One region of the Planctobacterium sp. AWM4_229 genome, then DNA from elsewhere that is predicted to be linked to it. Evidence: predicted binding sites of a transcription regulator. Region 1 holds the regulator's gene; each other region holds the start of a gene.
The links. Region 1 encodes sigma-54, which starts transcription at its own class of promoters, with help from an activator protein. Its sites were predicted from a motif close to GTTGGCACGNNNNTNGNNT; they were not measured.
Positions count from the first base shown of each region.

Region 2: a site for sigma-54 is predicted at 7,990-8,008, ahead of ACXAGP_RS13465 (FlgO family outer membrane protein). Genes of this name have one in related genera too.
Region 3: a site for sigma-54 is predicted at 4,837-4,855, ahead of ACXAGP_RS18320 (ANTAR domain-containing response regulator). Genes of this name have one in related genera too.

Region 1 is NZ_JBSWWX010000010.1:109,583-120,172, forward strand. It holds gene rapZ (RNase adapter RapZ) at 1-733, opposite strand, end outside; gene ptsN (PTS IIA-like nitrogen regulatory protein PtsN) at 730-1,173, opposite strand; gene hpf (ribosome hibernation promoting factor) at 1,189-1,476, opposite strand; gene ACXAGP_RS19830 (RNA polymerase factor sigma-54) at 1,504-3,000, opposite strand; gene lptB (LPS export ABC transporter ATP-binding protein) at 3,070-3,795, opposite strand; gene lptA (lipopolysaccharide transport periplasmic protein LptA) at 3,828-4,334, opposite strand; gene lptC (LPS export ABC transporter periplasmic protein LptC) at 4,297-4,866, opposite strand; gene kdsC (3-deoxy-manno-octulosonate-8-phosphatase KdsC) at 4,863-5,417, opposite strand; gene ACXAGP_RS19855 (KpsF/GutQ family sugar-phosphate isomerase) at 5,417-6,394, opposite strand; gene ACXAGP_RS19860 (calcium/sodium antiporter) at 6,408-7,367, opposite strand; gene ACXAGP_RS19865 (ATP-binding cassette domain-containing protein) at 7,828-8,622, shown strand; gene mlaE (lipid asymmetry maintenance ABC transporter permease subunit MlaE) at 8,624-9,403, shown strand; gene mlaD (outer membrane lipid asymmetry maintenance protein MlaD) at 9,414-9,881, shown strand; gene mlaC (phospholipid-binding protein MlaC) at 10,192-10,590, shown strand, end outside.
Region 2 is NZ_JBSWWX010000005.1:377,708-388,297, forward strand. It holds gene ACXAGP_RS13415 (Hsp70 family protein) at 66-1,880, opposite strand; gene ACXAGP_RS13420 (DUF2760 domain-containing protein) at 1,877-2,389, opposite strand; gene ACXAGP_RS13425 (DUF8198 family protein) at 2,629-3,324, opposite strand; gene ACXAGP_RS13430 (nitroreductase) at 3,371-4,090, opposite strand; gene ACXAGP_RS13435 (elongation factor P hydroxylase) at 4,255-4,806, shown strand; gene ACXAGP_RS13440 (ATP-NAD kinase family protein) at 4,793-5,971, shown strand; gene ACXAGP_RS13445 (YfcL family protein) at 5,990-6,277, shown strand; gene ACXAGP_RS13450 (AraC family transcriptional regulator) at 6,348-7,172, shown strand; gene ACXAGP_RS13455 (carboxymuconolactone decarboxylase family protein) at 7,248-7,709, shown strand; gene ACXAGP_RS13460 (YrhK family protein) at 7,712-7,876, shown strand; gene ACXAGP_RS13465 (FlgO family outer membrane protein) at 8,060-8,752, shown strand; gene ACXAGP_RS13470 (FlgO family outer membrane protein) at 8,763-9,437, shown strand; gene ACXAGP_RS13475 (FlgO family outer membrane protein) at 9,448-10,185, shown strand.
Region 3 is NZ_JBSWWX010000008.1:149,589-160,178, forward strand. It holds gene ACXAGP_RS18285 (M1 family metallopeptidase) at 1-661, shown strand, start outside; gene ACXAGP_RS18290 (YdcF family protein) at 1,005-1,595, opposite strand; gene ACXAGP_RS18295 (nucleotidyltransferase family protein) at 1,588-2,142, opposite strand; gene ACXAGP_RS18300 (sulfite exporter TauE/SafE family protein) at 2,145-2,876, opposite strand; gene ACXAGP_RS18305 (hypothetical protein) at 3,039-3,515, shown strand; gene ACXAGP_RS18310 (GNAT family N-acetyltransferase) at 3,801-4,136, shown strand; gene mobA (molybdenum cofactor guanylyltransferase) at 4,154-4,723, shown strand; gene ACXAGP_RS18320 (ANTAR domain-containing response regulator) at 4,905-5,507, shown strand; gene ACXAGP_RS18325 (CmpA/NrtA family ABC transporter substrate-binding protein) at 5,516-6,577, shown strand; gene ACXAGP_RS18330 (CmpA/NrtA family ABC transporter substrate-binding protein) at 6,938-8,266, shown strand; gene ACXAGP_RS18335 (ABC transporter permease) at 8,403-9,398, shown strand; gene ACXAGP_RS18340 (ABC transporter ATP-binding protein) at 9,426-10,265, shown strand; gene nirB (nitrite reductase large subunit NirB) at 10,280-10,590, shown strand, end outside.

The DNA.
Region 1 (10,590 bases):
TAGCAACGGTTACATAGCTACGGTTATTGCGTTCCAGATGTGGCAACCAGGTTTCAATCAAGTTTTGGATCTGCCCGATCACCTTATTCACAATGGGTTGTGAAGTAAGGTACTGAGCCACCGGGGTATCTTGACCCGTGTAGGGTTTTAATTCAGGTATCCAATGAGGATTGGGTAAAAATCTCACATCAAAAACATAATCTGCGTCTTTTGGGACGCCATTTTTAAAACCAAAGGATTCAAAAACTAATACCAGTCGCGAGGATTTTTTTCCTAATATACGTTCTCTAACAAGCTCTGCTAACTGGTGAATGGATAATTTATCAGTGTCGATGTGCAAATCTGCACGTTCATATATTGGGGTTAACAGTTCGCGCTCTTTAACAATCGCATCTGCAAGGGAGATCTTGTTTTTTGAAAGTGGGTGCAGACGGCGAGTTTCGCTGTAGCGCTTGATCAGCATGTCGTCACTGGCGTCGAGATAAATGATAGTTAAATCGGTTTTATTGGGCAGAAAATCCAGGTTTTCAGCCAATAAATCGGGATCTTTAGGTAAGTTACGCACATCAATACTGACGGCAATTTGATCGTATTCACTCACTACAGCATGAGTTAGCGTGGGCAGCATGCTGACGGGAAGATTATCTACACAGTAGTAACCCAAATCCTCCAAAGCCCTTAATACCACAGACTTTCCGGATCCGGATCGTCCGCTGATCACAATTAGTTTCATACCAGTGCTTCATAAAGTGCGTTGTCTGAATGGCAATTGCGAATAACCTTGATAACCTCTTTATCACTGAGTTTTTGAGCGATACGAGCCAAGGTTTGAAGGTGGCCGTCGGTTTGCTCAGTAGGCACAAGAATCGCAAAAAAAATGTCGACAAGCTGATTGTCGATTGAGTCAAATTCTATACCAGGAGAGCAGGTAATAACAATAGCCAGAGGGGAACTCAGACCATCTACTCGGCCGTGCGGGATAGCGATACCTTGTCCAATACCTGTGCTGCCCATTTTTTCTCGGCATAATAAACTGGCAAGCACATCTTCTTCGTTAAGTGCATCTAGTTTTTCGCTGGCAATGTTGCTGATGATTTGGAGTGCGCGTTTTTTGCTGGTAACAGGGACTGCACAACGCGTGCAGTCCAATGAGAGGATGTCTTTGATTTCCATCCTTGTTTAGGCCTCTTAATGACTCTTGAGTTTTTCTTTGTGTTTTATGACTTGCCTGTCTAGCTTGTCAATCAGTGAGTCAATCGCAGCATACATGTCTTTATGCTCCGACGTGGCAAATACTTCACCTCCATCAAGATGCAGGGTTGCTTCCGCTTTTTGGTTGAGTTTTTCAACGTTTAAGATGACATACACATTGTTTATGTGATCAAAATGTCGCTCAAGCTTGGTAAATTTTGTATCGACATAATCGCGAAGAGAATCGGTGATTTCGACGTGATGACCTGATAAGTTTATTTGCATAATTGGTCGTCCTTCTTGTAGGGAAGTCTATATTAGACTCTTACGTTGGTTAGATGGAGGAATCGAGAGCGATTCCCGGTATTTCGCAATGGTTCGCCGGGCTACCATAATGCCCTGATCGGCAAGCAATTGCGCAATCTTGCTATCACTTAGTGGTTTAGCCTGATTTTCTGCCGCCACAAGCTTTTTGATAAGTGCTCTAATTGCCGTAGAAGAACACTCACCACCATTTTCCGTTGCCACATGACTGGAAAAGAAATATTTGAGTTCGAAAATACCTCTTGGCGTGTGCATGTATTTTTGAGTGGTTACCCGTGAAATCGTGGACTCGTGCATGTCTACCATTTCTGCCACATCGTTTAGTACCATTGGCTTCATCATTTCCGGTCCATGCTCAAAAAAGCCATGTTGTTGCTGCACGATACAATTGGCCACTTTCAGCAAAGTATCGTTACGACTTTCTATGCTCTTGATAAACCATTTGGCTTCTTGCATGTGGGAGCGAATGAATTGACCGTCCGCACTGCTGCGGCTGTTTTTACTCATCGCAGCGTATTGTTGATTGATATTCAACTTAGGTACTGATTCGGGATTGAGTTCCACTACCCAGCGTCCGGATTTTTTAGTGACAGAAACATCTGGAATAACGTAATCCGGCTCTTTGGTATTGAGGGTACTACCAGGATGAGGATTGAGGGTTTGCAGCAGTTTTAATACTTCTTTTAACTGCTCTTCCCGCAGTTTCGATTTTCGAATAAGGGTACGAAAATCTTTGGCCATTAACAAATCAGAATAATCGCAAAGCAGTGATTTGGCCTCTTTCAACCAAGGGGTATCAGCGGGAAATTGCCCCAATTGCACCAACAAGCACTCTTGCGGCGAGATGGAGCCAGAACCCATAGGGTCAAAGTGCTGAATGCGTTTTCTGACACATTCTACTTCGTCCAGCTCAATTTCTTCATCATTGAGACTTTCCAGAATATCCTCAACCGATACGGTGAGATAGCCGCTCTCATCAATGGAGTCGATGATGGCCAATGCAATGGCTTGGTCGGTTTCACTGAAAGGTGTCAGATGCAGTTGCCAAAGCAAGTGATCTTGTATGGATTCGCTGGTTTCTCCCTGGTAAACCTGTTCATCATCGGAACCAACACTGGCAGCAGGGGCTGGTGCAGAAGACGCGCTGTAATACTCGTCCCAGGTACTGTCGATGGGGAGCTCATCGGGCAAATCATTTTTTTCGAATGCGTCGCTAGAATCAATACCGTCAGAGCCATTGAATTCTTTATCGCTGTCTGCGCCGTTTAGATCTGAACTGGATTTTGGCTCTTTGAGTAATTCTAAAGCCTCGTCACTGTTGCCATCTGTAGATTCATCCACTTCCAGAAGTGGGTTGGCGTCCAATGCGTCTTGAATCTCCTGTTGCAGATCCAGCGTTGATAATTGCAACAAGCGAATGGCTTGCTGCAACTGCGGCGTCATTGTTAATTGTTGACTAAATTTTAGTTGTAAAGACGGCTTCATTAAAAATGGTTTTTCCGACTCCAGAATGCGAAATTATCGCAATCCACTTATGAGTTATTGTTTTAGTAACTATAGCCTGAATTGCTCACCCAGGTATACATCTCTTACTTGCTGATTGGCCAAAACCGTTTCCGGTTCGCCCTCAGCGATAACTTGCCCATGGCTGACGATGTAAGCTTGCTCACATACGTCGAGGGTTTCGCGCACATTGTGATCAGTGATCAGAACGCCAATTCCTCTGTCTCGCAGATGGTGAATAATCTTCTTTATATCATTAACAGAGATAGGGTCAACGCCTGCGAAAGGTTCGTCCAGCAAAATAAACTGTGGGTTGGCCGCTAGTGCCCGGGCAATTTCCACTCTGCGACGCTCGCCACCAGACAGGCTCATGCCAAGGTTATGGCGAATATGATTTAAGTTAAATTCATCCAGCAGCTCGTCTGCCAGTTCTTCGCGTTGTTCGTTATCCAGTTCTTTGCGCATTTGCAAAATTGCCATGAGATTCTGGAAAACGCTTAATTTTCTGAAAATCGAAGATTCTTGAGGCAAATAACCAATACCGTGCCGGGCACGGACATGCATCGGCTGTAAAGTCAGTTCGTGTTGGTCTATGAATACTTCACCTTTATCTAAGGTGACCAGACCTACGATCATATAAAATGTCGTGGTTTTTCCAGCGCCATTAGGACCCAATAAGCCCACTATTTGTCCGGTATTCACCTGGATGCTTACATCCCGCACTACCTGTCGGCTTTTATAAGATTTTGCCAAATTGTTAGCATATAAGGTTGGCACTATCAGTGTTTCCTTTTGCGGTTTATGCGTATTTAATTTTTATCGTCAGTTTGAAACACCGTTGTTACCCGGCCATCTGACTCATCACCGCCGGCAATGAGCTGTTCTTTTTCAAGATTAAAACTGATTTTTTCGCCTCTCACCATACTGGTGTCTTGGTGCAGTTCTGCTGAACCGTTCAATTCCAACGTTCGCGACTCAACCACGTAACGTATTTCTTCGGCTTTTGCAGTAATTTTACTGCCATCGTCCATGGTTTGAGAATATACCGCAGGTTTACCGATTGCGATAAAGATCTCCTTTCCCTTGCCATCCTCGGCACTCACTCGCACCTCGTCAGCATCGATGGAAAGTGATCCCTGACGAACTCGCACATCTTCTTTAAACACTGAGGTTTTGCGCTTTCCGTCAACAAATTGTGATTTGGAGTCTACTTTAATGGGAAGCTTAAAATCTTCCTTACCTGCCAGCGCTGTTGTTGAGAATAGTAGGCAAGCGCCACTAATTAACAACAGTCTGCTGATAAATGGTTTCAACATGTTCTTTTAGTTCCAATTTTCGGGTTAACAGATTGACGCTAAGCCCGTTGCTTTTTATGACAAAATCCTGACCCGTAATTATCACCGGATTGTCTGATCTCGCTGTGTTTTTTTCTAAATCGATTTCAACGAAACTGGTTTCTATGGTTTGCACAAAGTCCTGTTCGTTGAGACTTTTGATTACCACATTTTGCTCAAGTTCAATTCGTTGATCACTGTATAGTGTGCCTTCCTTAGCAATGATTTGCCATGGTGAGTCGGTTTCGTCGGTATATATCGTATATTCTGGCTCTTCAAACAAGGTAAACCCGAGAATTTCGTAATGTTCCATAGATGCCGCGAATACTTCGTGATTGATACTTCCCGACTCGTTGTAGAGCGTGCTTTTCATGTTCCGGGCCTGATAGTTGGGATCCCATGCTTCAGGTCGTTCATCAATCACTTCCGGCGCATCAGTCGTGGCTACCATATTGAAATAGATGGTGATGAGCACCAAAAATAAAAGCCCTAAGCTGAGATGAATTCTACTCATACACTACTTGCCTGAATGCCATTCAATTTGTCCTGACTTAAAAGGATCAGGTCACAAAGTTCACGCACACAACCAAATCCACCGGCTGTTCGGGTGACATAATTACTCACCTCAATCACTGAGGGGTGGGCGTCTGCTGGGGCCACTTTAAGGGCGGAAAGGGCAAACATGCCGGTATCGGGAAGATCATCACCAATACTAGCAGTATTTTCAGGGAGGATACTTAATTGTTGTTGCAGATTTTGCAAAGCGGTTTGTTTTTGCTCTTCACCTTGAATGATGTGCTTCACTCCAAGTGCTGTAAAACGTTGGGCAACAATATTCGATTTTCTTCCTGTGATAATAGCCACTTCTATATCCGCGGCCATTAGCGCTTTTAAGCCGTAACCATCTTTAGTGTGAAAGGCTTTCAGTTCCTCACCACTGTTACCCATGTAGATTCGACCGTCGCTAAATACGCCGTCCACATCACAGGCCAGCAATTTTATTTTTTTGCAGAGCCTAAATGTATCCTCTGCAATTTGGCCATAAGGCGTATCTACTGTATTCATTACACGAGTCCTGATTTGATCAAATCAAGCATATTTAAGGCACCAACAGGGCGGTTGTGGGCATCCACCACAATCAGGCTGCTAATATTGCGGTGTTCCATTTCACTCAATGCTTCAGCGGCCAGCATTTCTCGATGGGCCGTAAAACAGTTGCGGGTCATGACTTCACTGATGAGGGTGTTATGCACATCTTTGTGGGCGTCGATGACACGGCGTAAATCACCGTCGGTGAATATGCCGACGAGTTTTCCTTCTGGGTCGACAATGCCAGCGAGACCTAAACTCTTTTGGGTAATAATGACAAGCGCATCGCGAATGCTGCACCCCTCTGAAACAAGCGGTACTCGGTCTCCAGAGTGCATGATATCGTTTAAGGTCAATAGTAACTTTTTACCCAATGAGCCGCTTGGGTGTGATAAGGCAAATTCTTCGGCGGTGAAGTTTTTTGCATCTAACAGCGCAACTGCGAGTGCATCCCCAAGAACCAAGGTAACGCTAGTGCTGGAAGTAGGGGCGAGACCTAAGGAACAGGCTTCACGCGGCACTGCGATAGACAAATGGATATCCGCGTAGCGGCCCATGGAAGATTCAGGGCTTCTGGTCATAGCGATGACTTCTATGCCTAAGCGTTTGACGACGGGTAGCAAGGAAAGAACCTCGCTGGTTTCGCCGGAATTAGATATGGCGAGCAAAACATCGTCCTCGCCCAGCATTCCCAAATCACCGTGACCAGCCTCTCCAGGGTGCATAAAAAATGCGGGCGTTCCGGTGCTGGCCAAGGTGGCTGCTATTTTATTGGCGATATGTCCCGATTTACCCATGCCAGTAACGACAACCTTGCCCTTGCAAGCTAACATGGTTTGGCAAGCGGCAATAAAGTGCTCATCAAAAGCCTGCTTTAAATTAGCTATGGCTTCCAGTTCGATATCAAGTACGCGACGCGCTGAGGCAAGTAGTTTATCTGGCTCAACATTCATACGTGATCCTTACTCAGGCAAAAAACAAAAACATGAGATAGCCGACATAGCCGGATACCAGCACAGCCCCTTCCCAGCGAGTGATTTTGCGAATTCCTCGCAAACCAAAACTGAATAGCAAGAGTAACACGGTAAAGCCTAACATGACATGAATGTCGCGGTTTGCGGCAAAGGCGTCGATTACCCCTGGCGCTATCAGCCCCGGCATGGCCATTACAGCAAGAATGTTAAATATGTTAGAGCCGATAATGTTTCCCAGAGCCATATCGTCTTCGCCTTTCAATACTCCCGCGATACTGGCAGCAAGCTCTGGCAAACTGGTACCGATGGCAATTATCGTAAGGCCTATCATGAGTTCGCTCATACCGAAATGACGGGCAATGACGACCGCAGAATCCACCATGATATCGGCACTGATTGGGAGAAAAACCATGCCTACTATTACCCAAAGTATCGCTTTATGAGTTGGCACATCTGAGGGGATTTCTTCAGCGGTGTCGGTACCGTATGGATCCCTGCGATCAGCTTGAATCGACAACCAGGTCAGCCCGCCGATAGTGGCAAAAAACAGCACCATTAGAGCGATACCTTCTGGCAAGCTCAAGGTCAGGTCCGCCAGGAACCAAGCCGCAATAAGGGAGACAACTAACAAGATAGGCATCTCTCGGCGAATGGTACCGGAACTGACCATTAAGGGTTTAAATAACGCAGTGAGACCCAGAACAAGGCCGATATTGGTGATATTGGAACCGATGGCATTCCCTACCGCGGTATCGGGATTGCCAGCCATAGAGGCGGTGGCCGATACCATTATTTCTGGCGCAGAAGACCCCATAGCAACAATCGTCATGCCGATGACCATGGGGGAAATCCCAAAGTTTTTGGCCATTGCCGAAGCGCCATAAACAAAGCGGTCTGCACTCCAGCTAAGTAGAGCGAGTCCAACGAGAAAAAGGGCTAATTGAGTCAACATGAATAAAAATCGTTCGTATAATTGAAAGGTTGTGACAAGTGAATGGCTCTATTATGGGTACGACTTCACAAGTTTAAACTATTTGCATTGATTTGTTGAACTAAGTTTCTGTAAATAAACGATGTTTGTTCTCTGCAAGTTACGAAGATTGTGTTCGATACATTCGAATACACAAGTATCTTTGGGATACATCTGGTTACATCCAGGGATCTTTCGAAGTAATAGTATATATCTTGTAACTTTTTGATTTTGTTTTGCATGCTTGAAAGTCGATAAAATAGTCCTATATCGGGGCTTCGGCTAAAATTAGCAGAACAATCACGTATAATATTACACAGCTGTAATCTGAACTTAAAGATCCGGTAAATACTGACAGTTTATGGTCAAGGCATGTTGTATATATACAGTTTTCAAAGAAAGATGGAACGGCTAGCAACTTTTGCGCTCTGGAATGCACACGATGAAAAATCTGGTAGAAGTTAAAAATCTAACCTTTAAACGCGGTGATCGCACGATATACCAGGATATCAGTATGTCCATCCCAGAGGGTAAAACAACAGCGATTATGGGACCCAGCGGTATCGGTAAGACTACCATGTTGAGACTTATTGGTGGTCAGCTTAAACCCGATAGTGGCGATGTACTGTTTGATGGCAAATCCATTCCCGGTATGAATCGCGCTCAGCTTTACGCATGCCGCCGTGATATGAGTATGTTGTTTCAGAGCGGCGCTTTGTTTACTGAGATGTCGGTATTCGACAATGTCGCGTTTCCACTCAGAGAGCATACCCATTTAAGTGAAGATATTATCCGTACCTTGGTGTTACTCAAGCTTCAGGCTGTGGGACTGCGAGGTGCGGAAAAGCTGTACCCCAGCGAGTTGTCCGGGGGGATGGCCCGCCGAGCGGCGCTTGCTCGGGCTATTGCACTGGACCCAAGGTTGATCATGTACGATGAGCCGTTTGCTGGGCAGGACCCGATTTCTATGGGGGTATTGGTAAAACTCATCAAAGATCTTAATGATGCGTTGAATCTTACCAGTATTGTGGTCACCCATGATGTCACTGAGGTACTGACTATTGCCGATTACATCTACATTATTGCTGAAAAGCAGGTTATTGGCGAAGGAACTCCAGAGCAAATCAAGAGTTCTGATTCAGATTTGGTACAGCAGTTTTTGCAGGGGGAGGCCGATGGCCCGGTTCCATTCCATTATCCTGCTACGGATATACGTGAAGCTTTGTTAGGGAGTTAATATGGAGTTCTTGGCAAGGAAAGGGCGCAATGCAATAAGCGCAATAGAAAAAATAGGCAGAGCTTCGGTGATGTTTTGGGGAGCCATTGTGGCGCGCCCCAATCCTATGAAATCGGTGCCGCTGACTATCAAACAAATGTACGTGGTAGGTGTTCAGTCGTTATTGATCATCTTAGTGTCTGGCTTGTTTATTGGCATGGTGATGGGACTCCAGGGCTACACGGTTCTGGTAAATTACGGTGCTGAGGAAAGCTTAGGTCCTATGGTGGCGCTGTCATTATTGCGTGAGCTTGGCCCAGTGGTTACAGCATTGTTATTTGCTGGTCGGGCGGGATCGGCATTAACGGCTGAGATTGGCTTGATGAAGGCCACTGAGCAACTTAGCAGCCTGGAAATGATGGCGGTGGATCCGCTGCGCCAGGTGATTGCCCCCAGGCTTTGGGCGGGCATTCTGACCATGCCCATGCTGGCTATTATTTTCAGTGCCATTGGCATTTTAGGTGGGCACCTGGTGGGGGTCGATTGGTTAGGTGTTGATGCCGGTAGTTATTGGTCCATTATGCAATCTGCTGTGGATTTGAACGAAGATATTATGAACGGTGTGATCAAAAGTATTGTATTCGCCGTTGTCGTTACCTGGATAGCTGTTTTTAACGGCTATGACTCGATACCCACGTCAGAAGGGATAAGTAAAGCCACAACGCAAACGGTGGTGCATTCTTCTCTTGCTGTGCTGGGACTAGATTTTGTATTAACCGCCGTTATGTTTGGAACTAATTAGGAGTTTGAAAATGAATTCTCGCAAAATGGAAATTGGGGTTGGCCTGTTTGTTTCTTTGGCGGTGGCCGCATTTTTAATGTTGGCACTGAAAGTGGCGGATCAAGGCATGCAAGGCTCCGGGGATACTTACGAGCTCTATGCCAAGTTCGACAACATTGGTGGTTTGAAGGTGCGTTCAGCGGTAAAAGTGGGTGGTGTGATCATTGGTCGAGTGGAAGATATATCTCTGGATAAAGACGACTTCACTCCTGTAGTGAAGTTGGTCATTAGTCAGGAATACGCGGGTTTTCCTGATACCAGTTCAGTGTCCATCCTGACTTCTGGATTGTTGGGTGAGCAATATGTGGGTTTCCAACCCGGCTTCTCTTTCGATGGCATTGAGACACTGGAACCAGGTGATTTTATAGAAGATACCAAGTCAGCCTTGGTGCTGGAAGATTTGATTGGTCAGTTCCTGTTCAGCAGAAACGACGAATAATATACCCAAACTACCTCAAGATACTCGACTTCAGCGGGAGAATAAAAGGATTTAGGCAAGGTAAATTGGAGATGGCATGGTTGTTCTCACGTCGATACAATTTAACGCCGCATAAATGCTTTTAGGCCCCGCCCTTCGGGAGCTTCACAGCGCTTCCATTACTGTGTTGCACTTGTTTGAAAGGTAGCCGACATTCCTTCTCAAGTGCGCCTTGTATTGAAAGCGCTGTGATAGCTCTGAAGCAGGCATCTTGAGGTAGTTTGGGTATAGTTTAAAAAAATTACGATTTGAGACAGTAGAGGAAAGGTTAATGTGGTTTAAAAAGCTCGTATGGCTCTTGCTTTTTTCAGTGTTATCAGGGGCTGCCATGGCGCAGGAAAACCCCTATAAAATCTTGCAAGATGTTGCCAGTATCACCTTTGAGCGAATCAAAAACGAACAAGCTCAAATAAAGCAAGATCCTGAAATGCTTAAGGTTATCGTAGAAGAAGAGCTGCTACCTTATGTGGATTACAAATTTGCTGGCGCTAAGGTATTGGGTAAATACTTTAAGTCGGTTCCCAGAGAGCAAATTCCGGTGTTTTTTGAAGAGTTCAGAAAGTACCTGATTGCCACTTACGCGGTTGCGCTGGCGCAATACGAAGATCAGGATGTTTTGTTTGAGCCTGAGAAAGACTTCTCCGGTAAAAAAGCGGTAACGGTCAGAGCG
Region 2 (10,590 bases), on a different contig from region 1:
ATGGCGAAAACGGGATAAAGAGAGTTAAGTGCCGTAGATATCGACCACGGCACGCACAACAAGGTTTAGTTTCGGGTTTCGAAACTCACTTGCCAGTGGTTATCACTGTTTACATCCATCGCCGTTAATTGCAGGGTGCCCAATTCATTAATGGAGGCCAGCAATTGTACTGCTACAGTATCACCTGCTTTGTAACGCTCTGAATGCAGTGTTACCTCTATTTCCGGTAGTTCACTCAGCTCTTCGTCGCTCCAGTAATCCAGACGCGCACCAGGAGTATCTTCTCTGCGGGTTTTAGATTCATAAAAGCTAAAACGCACTGGCTCACCCACAATTAAAGAGAATGTCTGCGAGGGTAAGTCAGCTTCGGTGCCTTCTTCCATGCCAAAGGGGGCCAGACAATAGGCTTCCATCGGAGGTGGCATACCCGGAATGGCAGGCATGGCTGATTCAATGCCTACATAAAATGCTGCGGCAGTACCACCGCGAATTCGCACCCCTTCGCCGAGGCGTACCTGGCCATAATAACTGGCTCCTTGTGCCACGGCTTGATCCACATCTATGCCGCGCAATACTTTGAGTTGTGCATCTGTGTCACTGGCCAGCCAGCTGTTGACCACTTCGGTGATACGGCCAACAATGTTGTCTGCTTTTGCCACACCACCATTAAATAAAATTGCCGTGGGGTGCATAAAGTTCTGTTGCTCAGCGCCAAATCCCGCCAGGTGCTCGCCTGCGTGTTTTTGTTTCTGTAAGAACGCCGCCAGATGTCGTGTAATGGCCGCATCCTGCTCATAAGGTAAGCTCACGGTAGATAGCGCGGCACGTCCTCGGCGTTGAGGTTGTGCGTGGGCATCAACATGGGGGAAGAAACCATCAATTAATACTTGCTGTACTTCATCGCGTGTCAGTTCAGCTCGTAAGCTGCCGCCCATCAAGCTGGAACCGCGGCTGGGCACCACCAGTGGCGCGGTGTGGGTATCGTTTTCGCTCAACAGGGTTTCTTTGGCACTGCGACAAGCATGAGCCAGACCACTGATTTGCCAGGGCTGCAAGCGGTTGCCTTGTTGGGCTAATTTTTGTGCTACCACATGGGCCAATGTCAGGTCCATGTTATCGCCACCTAATAAAATATGATCGCCTACAGCAACACGAGTTAGCTGCAAGGCACCGTCTTCTTCACTTACTGCCATTAGCGATAGATCGGTGGTACCACCACCAATATCTACCACCAGGATCACATCACCTACGGATACTTGCTCTCGCCAGTCGTCACCTGCCTCTGCAATCCAGCTATAAAGCGCAGCTTGTGGCTCTTCCAGTAATACAGCATGGCTAAGACCGGCCTCAGTGGCGGCATTCATGGTCAACTCGCGAGCCGCCGGATCAAAAGAAGCCGGAACGGTGATCACCAGTTGTTGCTCATTCAGTGGAGCATCCGGGAACTGCTGCGCCCAAGCACTGTGTAAGTGCTGCAAATAGATTTTAGATGCCGTAAAAGGCGATATTTTCTCGATATCCTCAGGCGCCTCGATGGGCAAAATACCACTACGGCGGTCAATCTGACTATGGCATAACCAGCTTTTGGCGCTGCTCACTAGTCTGTCCGGGGTTTTCTGCCCCAGTTCGCGGGCAAATTGGCCCGCAAGCGGGTAGTCTTGTTGCCATGGCAAACTCAACTGCTGTGCATCAAATTGTGCCTGATTAGCTAAAAATACAAACGAGGGTAGGGCGTGTCTGCCTTCCACCTGACCTGCCGCCACCAGTTGTGGGATGGCCAGAATTTCTGGTTTAGCCTGTTCGTCATTTAATTTGGTGTAGGAAAGTACACAGTGAGTGGTACCTAAATCGATACCGACGCTATATTGGGCTTCGCTCATAGTTCCACCTCAGCAGCGGCCACGATATTAAGATCGGTGCCTTCCACAACAGCAGGTAATGTCATTTCGCTGACTTTCCAGCCTTTGTGGATCACTGTGCCATTAAATGGTGGTTGTCCGGAAACATTGCCAATTAACTGAAATTCACTGCGTTTGTAATCTGCTTGCAAAGCCAGTGATTCGCCTTCGGCAACCGGGCTTACCGGCGCGAAAGTCACGTGCTCACTCAGGGCTTTTTTCACACCTTGATGTACCACACGTGCAGCTGCTGCCACTTGTTCGTCGGAAAATGGGGTCACGTCTTCATTGATAAAGTCGATTAAGCGGCCTTCTTTTTGTAGCAGGGCCAGCATTTGCAAAGCGCTATCTTGATTGCTTTCTTTGATTTCAACTGTGGGAGCTTCAGGCTCTGCTGCTACCGGGTTTAACAGTGACTGGGTATATGCACCACTGAAAATCATTTTAAAGGCCATTGAAAGGCGAGTGAAAAAACCGTAATTCTGTTCCATGAGTGTCTCCAAAGTGACTCAATGTGTCATCCCGAAATAGCGATACTGCGGTTCATGTTAAACGCAGTATTAGGGATGAAATATGATTGTAAATTCGTTGCGAATAAGGCGCGGAATGTAGCAGAAATTTTAGCCATCCTCACCTTTTTTGCATCAAATAATGGGCTTTACAGCGTCCGATGGCTATTTTTAACGCTGTACTAAAATTCTGTTAACAATAATGCAGCAAATCAGCGCTGTTATAGGGTTATGTCAGGCAGTGGATTTTCGCCGCTAAACAACTGCTGCATGATTTCCCGCTCCTTAGTTACCACGGGGACGATAAATTCTTGTACATCACCCAGTTGCTTAAAGGCACTGAAACCATCTTCCAGAAACTCTTGTAAGGTACCAACGCCCGCCAGTTGCGCTGGTGTGCGCGCCATCTTCAAAACAAATCCGATACCGGGCAAGCGCACCACTTGCGCCAGATCCAGGCCCAATTGCTCGATGTAGTCGATTTGCAATGCGCGCTGGGTTTGATTGTCGCAAGCTCGGTAAGCTTGTGCATAGCTATCACGGGTGAGTACTGCGCCTTGTAGTTGTTGTAGCATGGCGACATCTAGCTCTTGCGATAGGGCATTGAGATGAATGGCAACGGCGAGTGATTCCAGCGCCTCATCCGGTAGCCACTTTTTCATTTTAGGCACAACTTTTTCGATGTCTTTGTCTCGCTGGCTAAAATCCTTAGGGCCATACAGCTCATCCACAAAAAATTGAATGGCAATCTGATACTTAGGCACTTCGCACATCTCGGCATGACTGGTGAGCAAGCGTTCGCATTGCCATTTTCGCAGGGCAATCAATTGCTCGTTCAAACCGTCTTGTTGTACCTGCTCATAGAGTTCTGCGGAGCTACGCAAATAGGCCACAATGTTATCGATGTGTTCACTCATGCGGGACTAAAGCCACTTTCTTGCTAACGATTACCAGTAAATAGTGTCACTTACCCGGAATTACAAGATCCGAAAGGCTGAGCTTTTCAGGACGATACTGGTTTACTTCGTTGTCATCGGGGTAACCCAATGCCATACCGCATACCAGCTTGTATTCTTTGGGAATAACAAAGTGCTTATCCAGCGGTGAACGCCAGATGCCTAGTGCGCCTTGTGCACAGGTGCCTAACCCTTTATCCGTTGCTGCCAGCATCAGAGTTTGCATGAATATCCCGGCATCCACTAATGCTGTATGTTTCATACGTGGATCTACAAAAAAGAATAGCGCCACTGGTGCATCAAAAAATGAGAAGTTTTTCGCCATGTGCTCATCGCGGGCTTTTTTATCTTCCCGCTTGATACCTAATACCTTGTACAGACCCATGCCGGTTTCCACCCGACGTTTTTGAAACTCGCCAGGGTATTTACCCAGAATGGGTTTAAAATCGCTGTCGGGCATGGCATCGCTGGTGAGAGCTGAAAGCAGCTTTTTGGGAAGAGGCTGTTTGTTGATGGCATTGCTGCGCCAGAATTTATCTTGCAGATCCCCGGCGATGGCTTTCGCCGTTGCACCTTTCGCAATAGCAATTTTATAGGGCTGAGAATTAGAGCTACTGGGGGACTCCAGCGCCAGATTAAGCAGTTCATTGAGCACCTCATCACTGACTTCCTTTTCGCTAAAGGAGCGGATACTGCGGCGCTGGTTGATAATATCGGTAAGTAGCATAGTCTGATTCGTCAGGTTGTGAGAACTGAAATGGATTGTGTAACTGGTACTACCAGTATGTCAACAGTCGTTTTACAATTCCGGATCGCTGAGTGTAAATTGAATTGCCGCAACCAAGCGGCTAAAATGCGCGCCTTTCCACTACGACAGGGTGCAATTCAGGCATGGCCAACAGGCATCAATACCAGGATCTTATTCAGGTGTTTAACACTTGTTTTGAGCGCTTTAATACCCGCTTGGTAAAAGGTGAGAGTGAGCCTGTGTACCTGCCTGCCGATGAAAACTGCCACTACCATCGCATTGAATTTGCCCATGGCTTTTTCAGCAGCGCCTTGCATGAGATAGCTCATTGGTGCATTGCCGGAGAAGCCCGCAGAAAACAGGTGGATTACGGTTATTGGTATTGTCCCGATGGCAGAAATGAACAGCAGCAAGCCGAGTTTGAAAAGGTTGAAGTGAAACCGCAAGCGATTGAATGGTGTTTCACGGTGGCTTGTGGTTTGAAGTTTCGGGTGAGTACCGACAATCTGGATGGTGCCCCGGTGGACCGATTTGCCTTTCAGGATAAGGTCCTACAGCAAGTCGCCGTATATCTGGAACAGGGCTTGCCAACTCGGGCGCAGACTTTGGTAGATGCCCTGCGGAAATATTACTATACACCAGCTCTTCGCTTTGCTGATTTCCAACCGGAGCCGCGTTTCGATGTCGCAGTCTGATTTGTCTGTAAAACCCGATTTACCTGTTAAATACCATGCCTCCCGAAAGTTTCGTCTGGGGCTGGTCATCAATCCTTATGCCGGGATAGGCGGCGCTATGGCGTTCAAAGGCAGTGATGGTGCCGATATTCGTACTAAAGCGTTGGCCGCTGGCGCTGAGAAAAAGGCTAATTTACGCACTCAAACCGCGCTGGAAGTGTTTGCACATTTAAAAGATATCGTCCAGGTGTACACCGCCTCAGGCGAGATGGGCGATGATGTTTGCAAGGCCTTAGGATTTGAAACCCACATTGTATATCAGCCATCAAACACTCAAACCGAAGCGGAAGATACCGAAAATACCGTAAAAGCGTTGCTGGAACAGGACGTAGATTTATTGTTGTTTGCTGGCGGTGACGGTACGGCCCGAAATGTTTGCTCAGTGATCCCCGAAACCCTACCTGCATTGGGCATCCCGGCTGGTGTTAAGATTCATTCTGGAGTTTATGCCATCACGCCTAAAGCCGCGGGGCGGGTTGTGGAAAATTTGTTGCGTGGTGAAATTGTCAGTCTCGACGATGCACAAGTGATGGACATTGATGAAGTGGCCTTTCGCGAGGGGAAAGTGCGGGCGCGACAATACGGTGCCATGCGTATTCCCGCTGAGCTGCATTATGTGCAGGCGGTGAAAAATGGCGGCAAAGAAGTGGAAGAGTTGGTATTAGCTGATATCGCCGCCCACGTGATTGAAATGATGGATGATGAACTGTTTATCATGGGCTCTGGCACTACCGTTGCCGCTGTAATGGAAGAAATGGGGCTGGACAATACCCTGTTAGGGGTGGATGTAATCCAGCATCAGGAATTGTTGGCTGCAGATCTCAATGCCACAGAATTACTCAACATGATAGCAGAGAAAGAATGCAAGCTGGTGATCACCTTGATTGGTGGCCAGGGGCATATTTTCGGTCGTGGCAATCAACAACTTAGCCCCGCAGTTATCCGCGCCGTCGGGCGAGAGAATATTATTTTGGTGGCCACTAAATCTAAGCTACAGGCGCTTAACGGTCGACCGCTTTTGGCAGATACGGGGGATGAACAGCTCAATGCCGAATTGGCAGGTCTTCTTCCGGTGATCACTGGCTATCACGATCAAGTTTTATATCCGGTGGCAGAGCCGGTTTAACAAATCAAAGGAAAAGCATTGCAACATCAAGATACCCACCAGGCCTTCGAAGCACTGGTAGACACCATTCAGAACAAGTTTGACGGGGTAGTAGAGCATGGCACCGATCAGGAACTGTTTATTGCAGGTTATTTGAGTGGCCATTTTTCGCTGGTGGTAAGCCAGTGCCAGTTGCAAGGTGAAGAAACCGCCACAGCCCTCAATACTCAAATGCTGGCCAGTCTGGACAAAGCGTTTGCCGATGGCGAGTTGGAAGAGCCAGATCAGCGACAAGTTAAGGCGTTTTGGGCAGCTTGCATTCAGTAACAAGTTTTATGTTTGCCAGTTAAATATTAGCGGGTAAACTTTTATTACCCTTGATTACTGGTGTTTTTATTTGATTCAGCAGGGATTAGATATTATTCCGTCGGCGAACTTTGCTCGCGCTGATATTGTGTTGCTGGCCCCTCCCGCACATTTGAGGCAATGGGTGCAATGTATCTGGCTTAAGCCGCCACAAAAACGCTCTACTGCTCAGCGATTCACAGATAAATTCTATCCCGATGCTGGCGCAAGTCTCAGCTTTGAAATCAGTGCAACACAGGCACGCGCCACTTTTTTACATCAGGCACAAGTGCTTAGCCAAAGCTGGGCGTCTGAATATGGCTTGCTCAGTGTTCGTTTGCATCCGGGCGCGGCTGGCGCTCTGCTGGGCCTGCATATCAGCGACAAAAATAATTTGCAATTAAACCTCTCAGATCCCGAGTTTTTACACAGCAATGTCGCACAGAAAAGCCAATTTATGAGGTTATTAGATTCTTTGACTGAAATAGATTTAGAGCAAGGTGCAAAGGCGGTTTTAGCATGGCTCGAAAGTTTAGTGGCGCTAAATCAGGCTCAGGAAAATAACCTCTTGCCATTGCTAAAATGGACTTCGTCAAAGTTATTGCTGCCTGAGCAATTGGCAATGAAAGTGGGCTTGTCGCGACGCACTTTGGAACGGCGCTGTAAAAATGGACTTGGCTTTACGCCTTTGCAATTGTTGAGTTTTAGTCAAATCCGCAGAGCACGAAAACAATTATTTGGCACAAAGGATTCTCTCAGTGAAATTGCCCTGAATTGTGGTTACTACGATCAAGCGCATTTTACCAACGCCTTTCACAAACACACTCTCGAAACACCGCAACAATACAGACTGCGAAAATTGTCTTCTGATTATTAAATTGTCGCAAATTTCCAATACCTGAATGAGGCATTTTCTCATACTTGCTGGCAGTTAATCACTGGAGAGCAATTAATGAATCCGCGTATTTCCCCAATCAAGCTGTTTGAACTGTGCCCACGCCTGCTAACCCACATTCCGGCCATTGGCGAACTGCCCAAAGATGTGGCTATTTCGGCGCAATTGCGCCACCTGGTTAAATTGCGCGCTTCGCAACTCAATCACTGCGGCTATTGTCAGAAAATGCATTCAGATGAGGCTCGTTCTGATGGTGAATCACAATCCAAATTGGATGTATTGCCAGCGTGGCGGGAGCTGGATTGTTTTACTGATGAAGAGCGTGCAGCCCTGGCCTGGACGGAAGCACTGACCTTGATAAGTACAAAACCTGTTACGGATGAGCTCTTTAACGAGGCTCTTTTGGTATTTGGCGAAAAAGGACTGGTAGAACTTAGTACCATCGTATTGGAGATCAATAACTGGAATCGCATTGCGGTAGGGTTTGGTTTTCAACCAGAAATAAGCCAGGGAGAATAACCTTGAAACCCGGCTCTTTGATAAATACTAATAGCTTGGCCAGTGTGTGTTTTTTCATTGGTAGTGCCTTGTTTCTGCCTTGGTTTGGTGACTTCGCCATTTTCGGTGTTGTGTTGTTTATGCTGGGCTCAGCCCTAATGTTTTGGCAGAGCGTTAAAAGCGCCTGACTGAAACTATTGATTAATTTGGGGCAGTTGGAGCAAATTATGCGGGAACAGCGTTATCTAAAGCCTGAGTTCCAGATCCGCCATAAAGTCACCTGACATACTGTCAAAAATTTGTTGGCCTTATTTTTGCTTAATAGATTGCAAAGATGCATCTGAGTAACCTGTTAATTGAGAATGGCCAACATGAACAGTAAATCAACACTCCTATTTAACTGGCTTAGCCGTCGCCCACTAAGTGGCAACTTAAAGCTACTGTTGCGACTGGCTGGGCTGTCGCTAATGCTGGTATCCTTAACTGCTTGTGTCGTTCGCAAGCCGGCAACACCTGAAGAGTTGCAGGCATGGCAAGTGGCTACTGGTGATGATCTGAATACCAAAGTAGATTTTCACACTGCACAATTAGCCAACCAACTGTTTAATACATTTCGCTACAGCAACTTCCCCAAAGAGCAATTTCGTTTTGCCGTCGCCACTTTTGTTCCGGTTGAGACGATGCAGACTGACACCGATGCTCAGGGGCCATTGCGCTTGTTAGGGCATCAGCTGGAGCAGGGCATGATGAGCGAGTTGGCCAGCCGCGGTTACATTGCCCAAGATTACAAAGCCACCAATAATTTAATCATTGAAGAAAAAAGTGATCGAGTTTTCAGTAGAAATGTCGATGAACTATACAAGAATCATCGCGAAGTTGATTTTTATTTGTCTGGCACCCTGACGGAAGCCGAAAATGGCGTGATCGCCAATGCCCGGATTATTCATGTAGATAGTAAGGACGTGGTAGCGGCAGCCACCCGCTTTATTCCAGATGACGTGTTTTGGCAGGCAGAAAAGATAACCACACGCGGTGGCAAAATATACCGCTCTGCAGGCGAGTGAGGAAGATTAGATGAAAAAGTTACTGATAATTTCAGCGGTACTGGCATCGTTGTCGGGCTGCGCGCAGTTGACGCAATTGGTATCCAGTGAGCCAGAGCCAGTGAATATGTATGGTGCTGATAAGCCAGTTGTTGACCGTTTTGGAGCTATTACTCAGGAGCCCATGTATCAGAACGATAATGCCATTTATCAGGGTAAAGCACTGAATAAACACATTGGCGACTACGTGCAAAACATGGCGCAGGATTTGATTTCCAATATGGAATACGTTACCGATAAAACTCCGGTAGGGGTGACGCATTTTGCCTTGACTGATAGTGATCTCAATCACACCAATCTCTTGGGTTTTCAGATTGCGGAGTCGTTTATCCATGAATTACACAAATTCCGTATTCCGGTACTGGATTTTAAGGCTACGGATTATATTCGCGTTACCGAAACGGGCGATTTTCTGTTAAGTCGAGACTTTTTAGAGTTGAAGCACAAGGTGCCCATGCAATACATTTTGACGGGCACCATGACCAAGCACCAAGGTGGTTTTTTGGTTAACGCCAGAATACTTGGGCTGGAGAGTAAAGCGGTAGTTGCCACATCACAAATGCTGGTGCCATTTTATGTGGTGGATGCATTGTTGCCTTCAGAAGATGAACGGACCGATGGTATTGGCCTGATCCAAGGGAAATAGGGTGCAATCTATGACTAAGTTGAACCTGATGACAAACTTAAAAAGCATAGGCACTGTAGCAATACTGTTAAGCTTAGCTGGCTGTGAATCCACATTTTTTGCCGCATCTGGTAGTGATGGCGAGATCATCGAGAATCCATACAGGGATACGATGTCAGTGGAGATGGCCGACGAGCCTCCAGGCGAGAAGCGGAACAAGTCTGAGGTGGAAGTGGATATTTTGCCTCAAGCGCCTGAGCCTCAACCACAGATTACGGCTATTTTACCTGTACCAAAACAGAGTTTTCGTCCGGCATTTACTCATAAGGCTTTGAGCGATTACGCTGAGCAGATGACCATGAATCTGTTGCAAAAAACCAAACACATTACGCCCAACTCCCGTATCGGTATTGCTTCCTTTGTGGACTTTAGCCAAGGATTGCAATCTCCAACCGTGCTTGGCAACCGTTTAGCTGAGAGTTTTATTACTGAATTGCAAAGCTATGGCCTGGCGATTGTAGATTTTAAAGCCATGGATGCCATTCAGGTAACACCTCAAGGGGATTTGTTTTTTGAACGCAGTGGCCCAAGAGGGGAAATGCAGTTTGTGCTAACCGGCACAATGCATCGCAGTGGTAGAGGTGTGGAAGTGAATGTGCGTATTGTTAATGTCTTCGACAAAGTGACAGTGGCCAGTACCAAGGGGTTTATACCGCACTTTATTGTTGCTTCACTGACACCTGATTATATTCTGGTGGAGAGCGATTAGCATCTCGTGTTAGATTTTTATCTCTTCTAAATCGCTTACTCCGATAGTTGATTATCCTCGGAGAATGGTTTTCTCCAGAACGCGCGACAATTTCAACTTCTGATTTTTTTGCCGGGGCGCCGGCAGCGCCTCAAGGAATGCTGCCTGCGGCACTCCTTGAGAATCCTCCGCAGCCCTTGACACGCAAAGCGTAATCGTCGTATTCAGCACACCAATGACCATCAATGACAGCACATCCGTGTGCTGGCATTGATTGAGGTATCTTCCCTGATACCTCTCATTGTTGTGTTACCTGAATACTTAGATTACTGCGTGTAAAGGGAACCCCGAACAGTACTTCGAACTCAATCTTGCACCAACATTTAGAATGTTTTTACGGTGCAATACAGAGCAACTTTCTTTAAA
Region 3 (10,590 bases), on a different contig from region 1:
CGAAAAAGGTGCGCTGTTTTTACGCGAACTGGAAGGCAAAATTGGTCGCGATAATTTCGACCAGTTCTTACTGAATTATTTCGAACACTTTGCATTTCAGAGTATTACCACAGAACAGTTTATCGCTTATCTGGATGAAACCTTGTTAGCGCAATATCCACAGCAGCTGGACAAAACCCGAATTCTGGAATGGATCTTTGAGCCGGGCATTCCAGCAGGGGCACCAACTGCCAGCTCAGATGCCTTTACGGTAGTGGATAGTGCTCATAAAGCCTGGTTGTCGGGTGAGGTGAAGGCCGCAGATATCGATACGGCCAACTGGAACTATCATCAGTGGAAGTATTTTGTTGATAATCTGCCTGAGACCATGACGGTTGAGCAAATGTCTGAGTTGGATGCAGTGTTTAATTTTACTGGTCATCAAAACAATGAAATTGCTCATAGCTGGTTGTTGCACGCGATTAATAATGAATACAAAGTGGCTTGGGACAGGCTCTATGACTATCTCACCACAATAGGGCGTAATAAGTTGGTAAAACCACTTTATGCGGCTCTGTCTAAAACACCAGAGGGTAAAGCCTTCGCTAAAAAAGCCTTTGATGTAGCGAAAGTGGGCTATCACCCGTTAACCATTAGTGCTAACGAAGGTTACGTGCAGTAACCTTCAATTATTTCGAAGGCACATTTAAATCTGATTTGTCCGATTGGCCGTTTAAATGTGCCCGACATAAACGGCATTCACTGCATCCCTGTAGTGTAGGTCCTGCTTTAGCTGGACAGCATAAATTGAATCAACCACCGTTGTCCGCATAAATGCGAACCTACAATCGAACCTAAACATACCTGTAGGTTCTGCTTGAGCGCCATGGATGGCGTGAATGTCTTTTTGGCAGGGAGCAAAAAAAGACCAGCTGGACACGACTATTAGTTTTAACCTCCATGTTCCAACCATCCGTCTAAATGTGGTCGGCAAAAACGATCAAATACAGCGAATTTCAGTTTGCTCATGAGGTTTGCTGTTGTTTTAATGAAAGCTCACTCCAATTGTACAAAGTATCGATTGGAGGTGTTTCGGGGAAATCCTGATAAAACCGGGCAATAGCCTGTTGTTCATGAGCGAGTAGCTGTTGCATTTCCTTGTCAGGAACCGATGTCTCAGAGGGAGCGGGAATCAGGCTGACTTGAGGGCTAAAATGCCGTAACCACAAATACCCTCGCTGTATGTGAAAATCAGACGTCACCAGATAGACGGTTTTTGCCTTAAATAAACGCATGATATCGGCACAGAGTTTGCCATCTTCATAGGTATTACGGCTGGCGGCGTAAGGTAAAAACTGTTCTGGTGTCACACCATTGGATTGCAGCCATTTTTGTACATGCAGAGCATGCGGGAAGACATGTTGATTGAACCTTGGACCCCAGCCGCCAGTACACACTATCGGTGTCCCAAATTTTTGCGCGGTTTCTAGCCCTTTACGGGCGCGTTGCTGCATGATGGGGTGCAATTGCCCTTCAGGCGAATTCTTGTAACCCAACAGTACAGTAACGGCCTCACACTGAAAGTGACATGCGCCAGAGGTTGTGATCTTAGTCATTGTCTATCCGTAAAGTCAGGCGCGGCCAGCGCGCCAGCCATTGTTTGCTTTCCACTCGTTGTTGAAAAAGCGACAAGGGTCTTTTGTTGTTCCATGTTATACAGCAATCAAATAAAAAGCAGAGTCCCCATGGTGCGATGAATTCACACTGCTGTTTTGAGTCCAATCTAACACCCACGGCGGTCTCTTTTTCTGGCCAACAAGACATCGCCTCCGCACAGCCTGAGTAGGGCGCATGTTGATGTTTTAAATGCATTCTGGCCTGGTTCTTTACATCCCAAGAAACTGCTGGAAATTGTTGCAGCAAATTGCGTTCGGCGTTCTTTTCATCATCTGAGTGCTCGGCATTGAAGTACAGTATGTCAATATCATTAAGTTCTGATGACGCTTTGTGATGTAGTTTATCCCACACCAAATTGCGTAAAAAACCCGCTGCCACGTAGCACTCAGGCAAAGCCAGTGCTCGAACGGCGTGAAGTACCTGCATGCGAAAGTGATCAGCCTGTAACCATGCACTAATTTTTTGCTGCGCTTCGAACTCTGTCATACTCAGAATTGTTTGCTTAAGGCGTTAATAAGGGCAAAACCCGCTGAAAGACTACATACGGTTAATAGAATAGGTCGAAAGCGGTTATCAACAAGGTGTTGTAATTGTTTACCAGCCCAAAAGCCCAGAAGGGAGATTGGCACCATAGTTAAACTGACCAGCAAGGTGGAGGCGTTTAACAACCCAGCCAGTTGATAGCCTATGAGACTGATCACACAACTATAAACAAAATAAACGGATAAGTTTGCACGGGCGCTAACCGCACTGCCATGTTGCATTACCAATGCCATCGGCGGACCTCCAATACTGGTGGTGGTGCCGGTTATACCCGAGACAAATCCTGCAATGCCCAAATTGGTGGCGTTGGCGGGAAAGGGTTTTAACCACAGCGACACAATAACCGTAAGCAGTACCATGGCAGCGACAGTCATTTGCAGAACGCTAACTGACATGATTAATAGCAACCAGGTACCCGCGATTGTACCGGGCAGGCGGGTGATAAAAGCAGGAGCCATGGCTCGCCATTGGATAGCTGCTCGTTGTTGCCAGGCACCGCTCAAGCTCACAACAAAGGCTGAGACTGCCAAAATGTAGGGCACCCATTCAGGTTTGAGAATAACTATCACTGGCGCAGCAACAATTGCCATGCCAAATCCAACCGCGGCTTGAATGGTACAGCCTAAAAACAATACCAGAGCGCAAATCAGCCAGGCTGTATCAAGATCGGAAAACATAGAACTTTTGCTACCAATATAGTGAAATGAAGCTGACCAGGAGTATATGATTTTATATCTCTTGAATACACCAATAGTATCATTGATGGAATATTAGGTGGTTGTTGTATTTATTAAATCAGGTAGCTATATTTACCTGAATTTTTGCTTGGATTACTTCTTATGAAAATTAATACTTTTATTCTACTACTTTTATGTTCCTTACTCTCCGTTAAAGCAGTCTACGCCGAAACCTGTAATAGCTCCGGAACAGCGCTGATCCCTCATTGGTTTAAAAATTCTGCTAATCAAACACGGTTCTGGGTAAGCAATGTTTCAGATGCAGATGTTTATGTCACGGTAAACCTGTTCAATAATGATGGTTCGCTTTACACGGAACAATCTGAAAGTGGAGATAACATTTTGATTAGCAACTTTCCAGTTGAACCAACAGATTCCCCTGCTCTTTTGTTACCAAAAGCCGCTGGAAATTTTGTTTTAACTAATCGCGGTAGTAGTAAGTATGGGCATGGTGAAATAACTTGGAATTCACAAACTTGTTTACCTCATGCATTAATCGTCACCTTCGAAAATAACTGGGTAGGAAGCAGTGCTTACGGTAGAGGAATGTTTACCATTAATAATGGTGTTCCTTTCTAAAAATTGTTCTTGTTACTTCTGTTTTTGGGAGGTCAAGAAACTTCGACAATATTTACAGGTAAAGCATCCCCAATTAACGGAACCTTACAACGATGAAAAAACACGCAGTCTGCGTGTTTTTTCATGTGTTTAAAGTGATTAAACTTGTATGATTTTTTAACCACGTTTTTGACGTAATCGCCAATTCTTATGAGTTTTTTTAATTGTCAGAACATCCAACTAGATTTCAAAATACCAAATCCCTCTGAATTTAATGCTTTGAGGGCAGCGCAGGGATGGCGCTGTATGACAGAACTGCAGACTACCCAGGCGCTGAATAATTCACTTTATGTTGTGTGCGCCAGAGTCGACGGACAACTGCAGGGCTTTGCCAGAGTAATTGGTGATGGCTGTATGTATTTTTACATTCAGGATGTGATGGTCCATCCTGATATGCAGGGGCAAGGAATAGGTCATTCTCTTATGATTGAAGTTGAAACCTGGTTAAATAGACAAGTGAGTTATGGTAGTACCATTGGATTGTTGGCAGCCAAAGACAAAGAGGGATTTAATCGTCGCTATGGTTATATAACTCGTCCGGGAGAGAATACCGGTGCGGGCATGTACCGATTTATTGATTAATACGAGAATCCTCAAGTATGACAATAGAACACAAATTTAATGGTTTGGTTTTAGCCGGAGGGCGATCCTCTCGTATGGGACAGGATAAAGCGCTGCTCACTTTCCCAAACGGCAACACCCTGATGCAAAATGCCGCGCAGTTGTTATCTTCTATAGGCGCTGAGCAGGTATTTATCAATCATGCCGATGCACCTCAAGGAACTGGTTTTAAAGAGGACTTCCCTGGACGCGGGCCGGTATCGGGAATACAAGGGTCTCTCAAGCGATGTGTTAATTACCCCTTGTTGATCTTGCCTGTTGATATGCCCCTGATGACGGCAGAAATGCTAAAGCTGATGGTTGCAGAGGCTAGCATTCGACAATCCAGTGTTTATTTTTCTGAGCAATGTTTGCCCCTGTTAATTTATCAGCCACAGCAGGCTCTCAACTTCACTACCGAGTTGCTGCGATCAGGTGAAAATCCCTCAATCTGGAAAGTGGTGCATGCAGTTAAGGCACAGGCTATTGAATTTGAGCATCAAAGCGCATTTCACAACGCCAATAACCCAGCACAATGGCTAGAGTGTTTGCAAACATTAAAAGGCTAGTGCTCCTCAATCTTGTACCTGTTTTATGAATGTATGCCCCAAAATTGTGCGCTTGCTGCTATACCATTGAACCTGAACTTACTTTAAGTAACTGAATTGAATAGATAAAAATGAATGGCTCAGGAGTTGCTTAAGCAAACACCTGATGTGTTTGCAATTGTTCATTTGTCTCTTTTAAGTCATGTCCGAATCTGAATCGCACCAACCTTTACGGGTACTGCTCATTGATGATGATCCACAGCGCGCTGTGGCGCTATCTGCCGCCTTGGACAAATCCCGATATCTGGTGGAGCACATGATTGGTGCTGATGTGTCATTGCTAAAGCAGGTGGATGCGTTACAACCGGATGTGATCATCATCGATATTGAATCGCCCAGTCGCGACATCCTGGATTCTTTGCACACCCTGAATAGCTTTAATCCCAAGCCCATCGTGATGTTTTCTGAACAGGAAGACACCAATACCATTAATCAATCTGTGCATTGCGGAGTCAGTGCCTATGTTACCCGTGAAGTGAATACTAGCCGCGTGCGCTCTATCCTGGATGCTGCGGTCGCGCGCTTTCAGCAAATGCAATCATTGCGCAATCAGTTGCACGAAACACAACAAGAACTCGCCTCTCGTAAGGTGATTGAAAGAGCCAAGGTTTTGTTGATGGAAACCCGAAATCTCTCTGAAAACGAGGCCTATCAAATGATCCGTAAAATGGCCATGGATAATGGCCAACGCATGGAGCAAGTCGCAAAAAACATGATCGATATTATTACCACTCTCTCAATGTAGGCGAAACTATGGTACAGGCAGAAATAACAATGGCGCAGCCAGATAAAACAGAAGTTACCATCGGATTTATGCCATTAAGTGATTGCGCGCCGCTGGTGGTGGCTCAGAAGCTTGGTCTGTTTGAACGGCAAGGGCTTATAGTCAAATTGGAACGGCAAAATTCCTGGGCAACATTGCGAGATAAGTTATTGGCTGGCTATCTGGATATGGCTCAGATGCTGGCACCCATGCCGCTGGCAATCCATTTGGGCTTGGGTAATGTTGCAGAAGGGATGTCGGTGCCTATGGTGTTAAGCTATAACGGCAATGGTATTACGCTGTCAACGCAACTGTTTTCTGAAGTATTGGCGGCCAACAGTGCCCAAGCACAAACCGTGCTCTCAGAGCCCATGTCAGCGAGTATGTTAAAGCCCATTGTGGAACACAGAAAATCGACAGGCGTTGATAAGTTGTGTTTTGCTACCGTATTTCCCTATAGTTGCCATTATTATCAACTTGCTGCCTGGTTACATCAGGGCGGGATCTCGCTTGAAGATGTTGATATTCGCATCATTCCGCCTTCCGGGATGGTGCAGGCCATGGGCAATAATGAAATCGATGGCTTCTGTGTTGGCAGTCCCTGGAATGCCGTGGCAGTGCGGGCGGGCATTGGTGTTACCGTCATTGCGTCCCGAGAAATTTGGCATAACACCCCGGAAAAGGTCTTGGGGGTGACGCGTAACTGGCAATTACAACATCCGCAAACTCTGTTAGCGGTCACTCGTGCACTAAGACAAGCTTGCCAATGGTTAACCGGGGGGCCAAATCGCTTTGAAGCCGCAAGGTGGTTATCTGAAGCAGGCTATGTGGGTGCAGAACTGGAAAACATTGCTCCAGCGCTACTTGATAGCTGTTTGACTCAGCAAGGCGCAGTACCGCGCGAAGTACCGGGACATACGATATTCCATCAAGCTCAACAACAAAATCAAATGGCGCAGGAGCAAGGGATATGGTTGTTACAACAGATGCAGCGTTGTGCGCATCTCGATGCAAGCATCGATGTGCAGCAAGTGGTTTCTCAAGTGTACTAATTGGTATTAATTTGCACCGCAGTAGTGCCTGATTGCACAAAAAGGATCTCATAACCGAGGCGCTCGGTCGTAACGTTCTCATTAACTATCTGAAAATAAAGGTTTTTTAAAGTTGGCACTAAGTGTGCAATCTGAAAGTTGGAACTATCAGAGTCTGATAAGAATAATAATAAACTCGTAAACAACATACTTCGATGCACTTTCAACGTGTGATAGCGCATCGAACAGGCAAAGCAGCCCACAGAACAATCTTCATCTTGAAGCTTGCGCTGTGGGCTTTTTTTTGGCTTTTTAAAAAGAGGACAAATGATGTTAAGCACACATTGGTTAAAGTACTTTAAGCGCACACTGTGCGTGGCAATGTCATCAATAACATTGCTGTCGACTGCGGTATTCGCAGATGGGGATTGGCCAGAAAAAGAAGAGCTTAAGCTGGGTTTTATTAAGCTGACCGATATGGCACCACTGGCCATTGCCTACGAAAAAGGCTATTTCGAAGATGAAGGCTTGTACGTTACCCTGGAAGCACAGGCCAACTGGAAAGTGCTGTTAGACAGAGTGATCGACGGGCAGCTGGATGGCGCTCATATGCTAGCCGGGCAACCACTGGGTGCAACAATTGGTTTTGGTACTCAGTCTCATATCGTTACTGCTTTCAGCATGGACTTAAACGGCAACGGTATCACGGTATCAAACGATATCTGGGCACAGATGAAACAGCACATCCCCCACGAAAATGGCAAGCCGGTGCACCCTATTAAAGCTGACGCCCTCAAGCCAGTGGTGGATTCCTATATCGCACAAGGCAAGCCGTTTAACATGGGCATGGTATTTCCGGTGTCTACCCACAACTATGAGCTTCGTTATTGGTTAGCGGCTGGCAACATTCATCCGGGTTTCTATGCGCCCCATAAAGGTGATATTAGTGGTCAGATCGATGCACAGGCGCTGTTATCAGTCACTCCACCACCGCAAATGCCTGCGACAATGGAAGCGGGAACCATCTATGGTTACTGTGTGGGCGAACCCTGGAATCAACAAGCGGTGTTTAAAGGTATTGGTGTGCCGGTGATCACTGACTATGAAATCTGGAAAGACAACCCGGAAAAAGTGTTCGGTGTCAGTAAGGAGTGGGCAGATAAAAATCCCAACACTCACAAGCGTTTAGTTAAAGCGCTGATCCGCGCGGCGATGTGGTTGGATGCCAATGACAACGCGAACCGTCCTGAGGCGGTAAAAATTCTGGCTAAGCCACAATATGTAGGCGCAGATGCAGACGTGATTGCTAACAGCATGACCGGCACCTTTGAATACGAAAAAGGTGATAAGCGCCTGGTTCCGGACTTCAATGTCTTTTTCCGTTATAACGCGACTTATCCCTACTATTCCGATGCTATCTGGTATCTGACACAAATGCGCCGTTGGGGCCAAATCAGTGAGCAGAAGCCCGATGAATGGTATTTCGATATCGCAGAGAAGGTCTATCGCCCGGACATCTATGCCCAGGCAGCACAAGATCTGATCAAAGAAGGCCTAGCTAGCGCAGACGGTTTCCCGGATTTTTCTAGCGAAGACGGCTTCCGTGCACCGCAAACCCATTTTATTGACAACATCACCTACAACGGTAAAGCACCGAACGCCTATCTGGAGAAGTTCTCCATTGGCCTTAAAGGTGAGCAAACCCTCTGACCCCGGCTTCGTGTCTCTGTAAATGAGCATGTGAGTTGAAGCGGAGCAATCCACACAAGGACGTGTACTTTTTTAGAACCAGACAGAAGTGGAATCTGTCTTTGAACAATGATTAACAACACCCCGGAGTATTGTCATGAGTAAAACGGCAACCTTGCAAAAAGTGACATTCCTGAAACTACCTGAGCCGCTGGTGAATAGCATCTGGCTGCTGAAACTCAAAGGCGCATTGTTGCCATTAATTGGTCTGGCCATTTTTTTGGTCATGTGGAATATCACCGCCAAGAATATTGATACCTCGCTGGGACAATTCCCGGGGCCTGTGCAAGTGTACGAGCAGAGCATCAACCTCTGGAACGAACACCAAGCTGAACAAGAAAAAGCGGCGGCGTTTTACCAACGCCAGGAGCAGCGCAATGCCAAGCGAATGGCGGCAGATCCGAGCTATCAACCTAAGATCCGTCCCTATACCGGTGCGCCCACCTTTTTCCAGCAAATCTGGACCAGTCTATACACAGTGTCGGTGGGCTTTTTAATCGCGTCTTTAATTGCGGTACCTGTGGGCATCTTATGTGGCTTAAGTAAGTCGGCCTATGCGGCCATTAACCCACTCATTCAACTGTTTAAGCCAGTTTCGCCACTGGCCTGGTTACCGCTGGTAACAATGGTGGTGAGCGCGGTGTATGTCAGTGATGACCCGATGTTTTCCAAGTCTTTTTTAACCTCGGCATTTACCGTGGCCCTGTGCTGTTTGTGGCCAACTCTGATTAACACGGCTGTGGGCGTGTCCAGCATTCCTGAAGATTTGGTTAACGTCAGCAAAGTATTGCGCCTCAGCGCCATGTCTCATGTGCTGAAAATCGTATTGCCTTCATCCATTCCCATGATTTTCACCGGACTGCGTTTATCGCTTGGCATTGGCTGGATGGTGCTGATTGCTGCTGAAATGCTGGCGCAAAATCCGGGACTAGGGAAATTCGTTTGGGACGAATTTCAAAACGGCAGCTCGGAATCTCTGGCCCGCATTATGGTGGCGGTATTGGTGATTGGCGCTATCGGCTTTTTCCTGGATCGCCTGATGTTGCTGGTGCAGCGCAAGGTGAGCTGGGACAAATCACAAAATTTACGATAACCCTGCCTGAAAAAGTGGAGAGATAACATGAGAAAGCATTTAGAACTGACCCAGGTGGGCATTGAATTTCCGACCCCGAAAGGCCCTTTTGTGGCGCTGGAGGATGTCAATCTGAACATTGAAAAAGGCGAGTTCATCTCCCTGATAGGTCACTCTGGTTGTGGTAAGTCTACGGTATTGAATATTGTGGCGGGCTTATATCAGGCCACCACTGGCGGCGCCATTTTAGAAGGCAAAGAAGTCACCGAACCTGGTCCCGAGCGAGCGGTAGTGTTTCAGAATCACTCCTTATTGCCCTGGTTAACGGCTTACCAAAATGTTGAGCTAGCGGTGAAACAAACCTGCAAGCACATGAACAAGCAAGAAAAGCAGGAATGGATATTACACAACCTTGAGCTGGTACACATGAGCCATGCCAAGGACAAGTTACCAGGGGAAATTTCCGGCGGTATGAAACAGCGTGTGGGGATTGCCCGGGCGCTATCGATGGAACCACAAGTGTTACTGATGGATGAACCCTTTGGTGCACTGGATGCACTGACCCGTGCCCACCTGCAAGACTCGTTGATGGAAATCCACGCTGAGCTGGGCAATACCGTGATCATGATCACTCACGATGTTGACGAAGCTGTGTTGTTATCCGACCGCATTGTCATGATGACTAACGGACCTGCTGCCACCATCGGTGAAGTACTGGACATTTCGCTGGAACGACCTCGTAATCGCATCGCACTCGCCGATGACAAGCAATACAACCATTATCGCCATGAAGTATTGAGCTTCTTATATGAAAAGCAGCGCAAAGTAGAACCTGTCGCCAGCAAAAAATCCCAACAAAAGCCGGTTGAAAAACCGGACGCAGCGTGAACAGGAGAACCACTATGAGCGAACATATAAACATCGTTGTGGTAGGTAATGGCATGGTAGGCCATCATTTTGTGGAGCAAATGGTGCAAGCATCACCCTATGCCAGGATCACGGTATTAAGTGGTGAGCCACGACTTGCCTACGACCGCGTGCATCTTTCTGAGTTTTTCAGCGGTAAAAGTGCAAAGGAACTAGCACTGACCGACGAAGCCCATTACCAATCCTTAGGCGTTGATTTTCATGTGAATGCCAAGGTGGTAGAAATTGATAAATCTGCTAAAACCGTCACCACTGAATCCGGACAGTGTTTTAGCTGGGATAAGCT